Linked DNA regions of Pelobacter seleniigenes DSM 18267. The protein of the gene in region 1 binds, or shares a complex with, the protein of each later gene. Links are inferred from orthologs where the notes say so. Each region holds a gene or a part of one and is shown on either strand. Other genes may lie near its edges.

Region 1 (3,265 bases):
AGCCGAAAGCTCTGGTTGGGGAGTTGCTCTATACTTTTGACCTTGTTGAAAGTTCTCATGATGCCACTGACCTCGAGCGTTTGTACGCAGCCGGGCGCGCGGCGCAAAACCATGATCCTTTTCAGGATGATCCTGAGTTCAGCTGTGCTGGCACCAGAGCGCATGTGGTAAAGGATATTTTTGCCGATGATCCTGGCTTCGGGATTGAATTTGACTTATTGCAACGCACCATGAACGGGGTGCCGCTTCAGACCTTGTCGGTTGCTGACCCCTTTGCCGAGGACCCGATGCTGGAAGGGAGTGCTGCAGAGCGGCAAATCATGCTTGAGAAAGAGCTGACAAAAAAATTGCCGATTGATATTTTTTCCGAAGATCCGGCACCTGAAATTGACTAAACAGGGTGCCTCGGAATGCCGCCGATTCGGTCCAGATTGCTCACCCTTGAGGGGTTTGTCTTTCGACCGGACTAATTTAGAAAAAAACGGATAAATTTTATTTGCAAATCTCGCAAGCGCATGCTAGAAACGCAGCCTACTTCGGCTGGAAGCTTTTTGTCAAAAAGACGTCTATGCGCCAGTAGCTCAGTTGGATAGAGCAACGGACTTCTAATCCGTAGGCCGAGGGTTCGAATCCTTCCTGGCGCGCCATTTTTTGAATTGACAAGGCGTTTTTGTTTCCGTAACATGGCCGGGTTTTTCTGGTGGGTGTAGCTCAGTTGGTAGAGCACTGGATTGTGGCTCCAGATGTCGAGGGTTCAAGCCCCTTCACTCACCCCATTTAAAATGTACTATGCTCACCTTCCACGCTCAGTTAGCCCGTCAGACCGGGTGGGTATGGGGGGTGAGCATTGTTGCTTGTGGGTCATTTGCGAGAGTGGCGGAATTGGTAGACGCGCTGGTCTTAGGAACCAGTGTCTTTCGACGTGGGGGTTCGAGTCCCCCCTCTCGCACCACCTGAAGAGGCGCAGCACCCATTGGGGTTGTGTCACCAACGCAATCATTTAACCGCAGTTGTTCGATGCTTCCATCGTCAAAAATAGAAATAGGAAGGAAAAATAATGAATGTCAGGGTTGAAGAGCTGAGCTCAATTAAGAAAAAGCTGTTTATCGAAGTTCCGGAAGAGGTTGTTGCGACCGAACTGAACAATGCCTATAAGAAACTTGCCAAGACCGCAAATATCAAAGGGTTTCGTAAGGGCAAGGTGCCAAGGGCAATTCTTGAGCAGCACTATGGGCCAAAGGCTCAGTATGACGCAGTCGGCTCCCTGATAAACAACAGTCTTTATAAAGCGCTGGTTGAAAACAAGATAGAGGCGGTCTCCCAGCCGCAAGTTGTCGAATCCGGACTGATCGAGAAAGGCCAGCCTTTCAGTTACGAGGCTGAAGTTGAAGTTCGCCCTGATGTGGTTGCTAAAGACTATAAGGGGCTTGAGCTGGAAAAAGAGAAATTTTCTTTCGATGAGTCGGTCGTCGATGAGCAACTGCAACGGATGGCTGATTCCCGGGTGCAACTGGAAGTCTCCAGCCGGAAAAAAGCCCGTGAGGGAGATACGGTCATTATCGATTTTGAAGGCTTCATCGATGGGACTGCCTTCGCCAACGGGGCTGCCAAAGACTATCAGCTGGAGTTGGGTTCCAATAGCTTTATCCCCGGCTTCGAAGACCAGGTGGTCGGGATGAAGCGGGAACAGGAAAAAGATATCGAGGTCACATTCCCGGAGAGCTACGGGGCAAAAGATCTTGCTGGAAAACCAGCCGTTTTCAAGGTTGTACTGAAAGAGATCAAGGAAAAGATTGTTCCTAAAATCGATGATGATTTTGCCAAAGAGCTTGATGCGGAAAACCTTGCTGAGCTGAAAGAGCGCATTAAAAGCGACTCCATTGCACAGGAAAAACGCAGAATTGAGGGGCAACTGCAGGAAGATTTTATTACTGCCCTGATCGACAAGAACTCCTTCGATGTTCCGGAAGGGATGATCAGCAATCAGTTGATGTATATGAAGGATGATTTTTCTCAGCGCTTGCGTGCCCAGGGGATGACTCTGGAAATGCTGGGCATGAATGATGAGACTTTTGCTCAGAGCTATCGCGAAACAGCTATTAAACAGATCAAGGCTGAATTGTTGCTGGATGCGATTGCCAAACAGGAAGAGCTGAAAGTTGAAGACGAAGATCTGACCAAAAAAATGCAAGAGTTTGCTGACGAAAGCAATACTCCGCTGGAGCAGATTCAAAAATATTTCGAGAACGAGCAAGCCAAGGCTGGCCTTCGGTCTCAGCTGATGCGGGAAAACGTTTCCGCATTTGTGCTGGGAGAAGCTAAGATTACTGAAGTGGAGCCGAAACAGCCTGAAGCTGAATCGAACGAAGCGGACAATACCGAAGAAGAGGAGTCCTGATCATGAGCCTGGTGCCGATGGTTGTCGAAGATAGTGGTCGCGGGGAACGTGCCTATGATATCTACTCGCGGCTGCTCAAGGATCGGATTATCTTTCTGGGTGGTGCAATCGAAGATCATATGGCCAATCTGATCATTGCACAAATGCTGTTTCTTGAATCAGAGGATCCCGATCGGGATATCCACCTCTATGTCAATTCCCCCGGTGGGGTGGTTACGGCCGGCATGGCGATCTACGATACCATGCAATACCTCAAAGCGCCGGTCTCGACAATTTGTGTCGGCCAGGCCGCCAGCATGGGGGCCGTGCTGCTCGCTGCAGGAGCTCCTGGGAAACGTTACGCATTGCCCAACGCAAGGATCATGATTCATCAACCCCTGGGAGGCTTTCAGGGGCAGGCAACAGATATCAATATCCATGCGCAGGAAATATTGCGCATGCGTGAGACCCTGAATGGGATACTGGCAAAGCACACCGGACAGAAACTTGAAAAGATCGGGACCGATACGGAACGTGATTTTTTCATGGATAGCGCAACCGCATGCAGTTATGGTATCATCGATTCGATCGTAGAAAGAAAAAGCTAGGCTGTGGGTGAGCGGGCAACTGCTGCCCACGAATCGGTCTCCGGATCGGACGCTAGGTTTGCGGAGTCAATCGAATCAAATCAGCAAGTTGTAAGGTTCTGCCCGGAGAAGTTCAGGGGGGACTCGGCAGGTTGGTTTGGTTCTGGTCGAGTTAGCCTCTTGATTCCGGTCAGGGGACGAAATAATTGTATGGCGGAGGTGTTATAGGTGAGTCCCAAGGATGAAAACAGCCAGTTGACTTGTTCATTTTGCGGGAAATCGCAGGATGAGGTTAAAAAGC
Region 2 (3,053 bases), on another replicon or contig:
GTCCGGCAGATGCTCAGACGGGTGCAGATACGAGAGGTCGGGGATACCAACTTCCTGACCGATGATCAGGTCGATCGCTGGATCTTCGAAGAGGAAAACGATCGGGTGCAGGCTGAAGATGGCCAGCCGGCTATCGGTGAACCGATTATGCTCGGGATTACCAAGGCGTCACTGTCGACCGAGTCGTTCATCTCCGCCGCATCCTTCCAGGAGACCACCAAGGTGCTCACCCAGGCGGCCATTCAAGGGAAGGTCGATTCCCTGCGTGGGCTTAAAGAAAACGTCATTATGGGGCGTTTGATTCCTGCAGGAACCGGAGTCGCAAAATATCGTGCAGTTGAATTGAAAATACCTGAACCAGAGGTTAAAATGGAAGATCCGCTCGAGATTGATGAGTCGGATACAGAGATGCCGGAAGAGATAGATTGAATGGTTTTGAAGGCTCCGATTGCGGAGCCTTCAAACTCTGTAAATACTAATTTTTAAATAAGAAAAAATAGCTTGACAAAGGGTAGGTCGATTGATAATCTCTGCGGGTTTTTCCCCACAGAAAGGCTGTTGTTCGGCCGTATGAAACACTGATAAGGATTTGGGAGAATCTAGATGCCAACGATTAACCAACTGATTCGCAGCGGGCGCAAAAAGAAAGTCGTCAAGTCGACGGCGCCTGCGTTGAAATCTTGTCCGCAAAGACGCGGGGTATGTACGCGTGTTTACACAACGACCCCGAAAAAGCCGAACTCTGCGCTGCGGAAAGTTGCCCGGGTGCGTTTGACTAACGGAATTGTTGTGACCTCGTATATTCCTGGCGTGGGACACAATCTGCAAGAGCACTCCGTGGTGCTGATTCGTGGTGGCCGGGTTAAGGATTTGCCTGGTGTCCGCTACCATATTGTCCGTGGTACTCTTGACCTTGCCGGAGTTAAGGATCGCAAGCAGGGTCGTTCGAAATATGGCGCTAAGCGCCCTAAGTGATTTAGTCTGAGGAAGAGGACGTTATGCCCAGAAGAAGAGAAGTCCCAAAGCGGGTCATTCTGCCGGATCCTAAGTATGGGGATCTGCTGGTTGCGAAATTTGTCAACAATGTCATGGTTGACGGAAAAAAGAGTACTGCTGAGCACATTGTTTACGGTGCTTTTGATCTGGTCGCCGAGCGGACCGGGAATAACCCGCTGGAAGTGTTCAAGACTGCCATGGATAACGTGCGCCCGGTTCTTGAGGTTAAGTCACGTCGTGTTGGTGGGTCCACCTACCAGGTTCCTGTCGAGGTTGCTCCTTCACGGCGCACTGCGCTGGCAATGCGTTGGTTGGCTATTTATGCGAAGGCTCGTAGCGAGAAGACCATGCGCGAGCGGTTGGCGGGTGAGTTTGTAGATGCCTTCAACAACCGTGGTGCTGCCGTTAAGAAGCGCGAAGATACGCACCGTATGGCAGAAGCTAACAAGGCTTTTGCGCATTATCGCTGGTAGATCAGTCGTTCAGGTTAGGAGAAAAACGTGGCTCGCAAGGTTGCTCTAGAAAAAACTCGTAATATCGGTATTATGGCTCACATTGATGCCGGTAAGACCACAACGACTGAACGTATCCTGTTCTATACGGGGATCTCACATAAAATTGGTGAGGTGCATGACGGTGCAGCGACTATGGACTGGATGGAGCAGGAGCAGGAGCGTGGTATTACCATCACCTCAGCTGCGACGACCTGTTTCTGGAAGGACCATCGGGTCAATATTATTGACACTCCTGGCCACGTAGATTTTACCATCGAAGTCGAACGCTCGCTGAAGGTTCTTGATGGGGCTGTTGCTGTCTTCTGTTCTGTTGGTGGTGTTGAGCCGCAGTCGGAAACGGTTTGGCGGCAGGCTGACAAGTATCATGTTCCGCGGATCGCCTTTATTAATAAGATGGATCGTATTGGCGCCAACTTTAATCGCGGTGTTGATATGATTCGTGAGCGATTGGGTGCCAATCCGCTGCCGTTGCAGTTGCCGATTGGTGCCGAAGAGAACTTCCGTGGGCTTGTCGATCTGGTGACCATGGAAGCGATTGTCTGGGACGATGAGTCGATGGGTGCCAAATTTGAAGTCATCGATATCCCCGAAGATATGGTTGATGATGTCGAGATGGCGCGCGAGGCCCTGCTGGAAGAGATTTCTGGCAACGACGAAGAGTTGATGGAGAAATATCTTGGTGGTGAAGAGCTGACCGTCGACGAGATCAAGGCGGCGATTCGCCGGGGGACGAAGAATATTGAGTTCTGTCCCGTACTTTGTGGTAGCGCTTTTAAAAATAAAGGTGTGCAGACGCTGTTGGATGCGGTGGTTGATTATATGCCCTCTCCGCTGGACGTTCCTGCTATTAAAGGGGTTAATCCTGATAACGGCGAAGAGCTTGAGCGGCCCGCTTCCGATAGCGAACCCTTTGCTGCTTTGGCCTTTAAGATTATGACCGACCCCTTTGTTGGTCAGCTGAGCTTCTTTCGGGTGTATTCGGGGGTTGCCGAGTCTGGAACGTCTGTCCTCAACTCGACCAAAGGTAAGAAGGAGCGTTTCGGTCGTTTGTTGAAGATGCACGCTAATAAGCGTGAAGAGATCAAGCAGGTTTATGCTGGTGATATCGCTGCTGCGGTCGGTTTGAAGCACACTACTACTGGTGATACTTTGTGTGACCCGGATAAGCCGTCGCTGCTTGAGTCGATGGAATTCCCTGAACCGGTTATTCACTTGTCGGTTGAGCCGAAGACCAAAAGCGATCAGGAAAAGATGGGTGTTGCTCTGGGTAAGTTGCTGTCTGAGGATCCGTCCTTGAGGGTGCGGACCGATGAAGAAACTGGTCAGACCATTCTTTCCGGGATGGGCGAGCTGCATCTTGAGATCATTGTTGACCGGATGAAGCGCGAGTTCAAGGTTGAGTGTAATGTTGGCGCTCCGCAGGTTGCTTATCGTGAATCGATCACTAAATCGGTCGAAGTGCAAGGCAAGTTTGTCCGCCAGTCCGGTGGCCGTGGTCAGTATGGCGATTGTTGGTTGCGTCTTGAGCCGGGCGAACCTGGT

Evidence for each region.
Region 2: the proteins of tig (region 1) and rpsG are in contact, whole or in part, in a crystal structure (PDB 3GTY), measured with the Thermotoga maritima proteins. The link is inferred for Pelobacter seleniigenes DSM 18267 from one-to-one orthologs. Residues at the interface, in WP_004081061.1 of Thermotoga maritima: Glu122, Val124, Val129, Leu130, Tyr133, Glu188, Gly259, Ile262, Tyr263, Glu266, Ser270, Glu273, Gln274, Glu277, Arg308, Gln311, Ile312, Ser315, Tyr316, Glu325, Arg329, Arg336, Leu363, Phe366, Trp367, Arg373, Leu377, Arg381, Leu384, Glu387; in WP_004081843.1 of Thermotoga maritima: Lys34, Lys52, Lys55, Glu59, Arg62, Gln63, Glu66, Asn67, Lys69, Val71, Arg95, Ala109, Lys110, Lys111, Gly112, Arg113, Pro114, Glu117, Glu121, Ile124, Ala125, Tyr127, Asn128, Asn129, Thr130, Gly131, Lys135, Asp139, Arg142, Met143.

Annotation. Positions count from the first base shown.
Region 1 is NZ_JOMG01000005.1:108,666-111,930, forward strand. The notes cover bases 283-3,227. They hold tig (trigger factor), read left to right. Parts: upstream 283-1,057; coding sequence 1,058-2,398; downstream 2,399-3,227. Other genes in these bases: N909_RS0121745 (hypothetical protein), read left to right, coding at 283-395; clpP (ATP-dependent Clp endopeptidase proteolytic subunit ClpP), read left to right, coding at 2,401-2,985; clpX (ATP-dependent Clp protease ATP-binding subunit ClpX), read left to right, coding at 3,193-3,227. Also shown: more of N909_RS0121745, read left to right, coding at 1-282; more of clpX, read left to right, coding at 3,228-3,265. UniProt on the Bacillus subtilis protein: Involved in protein export. Acts as a chaperone by maintaining the newly synthesized protein in an open conformation. Functions as a peptidyl-prolyl cis-trans isomerase.
Region 2 is NZ_JOMG01000002.1:80,608-83,660, reverse strand. What follows is about bases 1-2,733. They hold rpsG (30S ribosomal protein S7), read left to right. Parts: upstream 1-998; coding sequence 999-1,469; downstream 1,470-2,733. Other genes in these bases: fusA (elongation factor G), read left to right, coding at 1,497-2,733; rpsL (30S ribosomal protein S12), read left to right, coding at 604-975; rpoC (DNA-directed RNA polymerase subunit beta'), read left to right, coding at 1-429. Also shown: more of fusA, read left to right, coding at 2,734-3,053.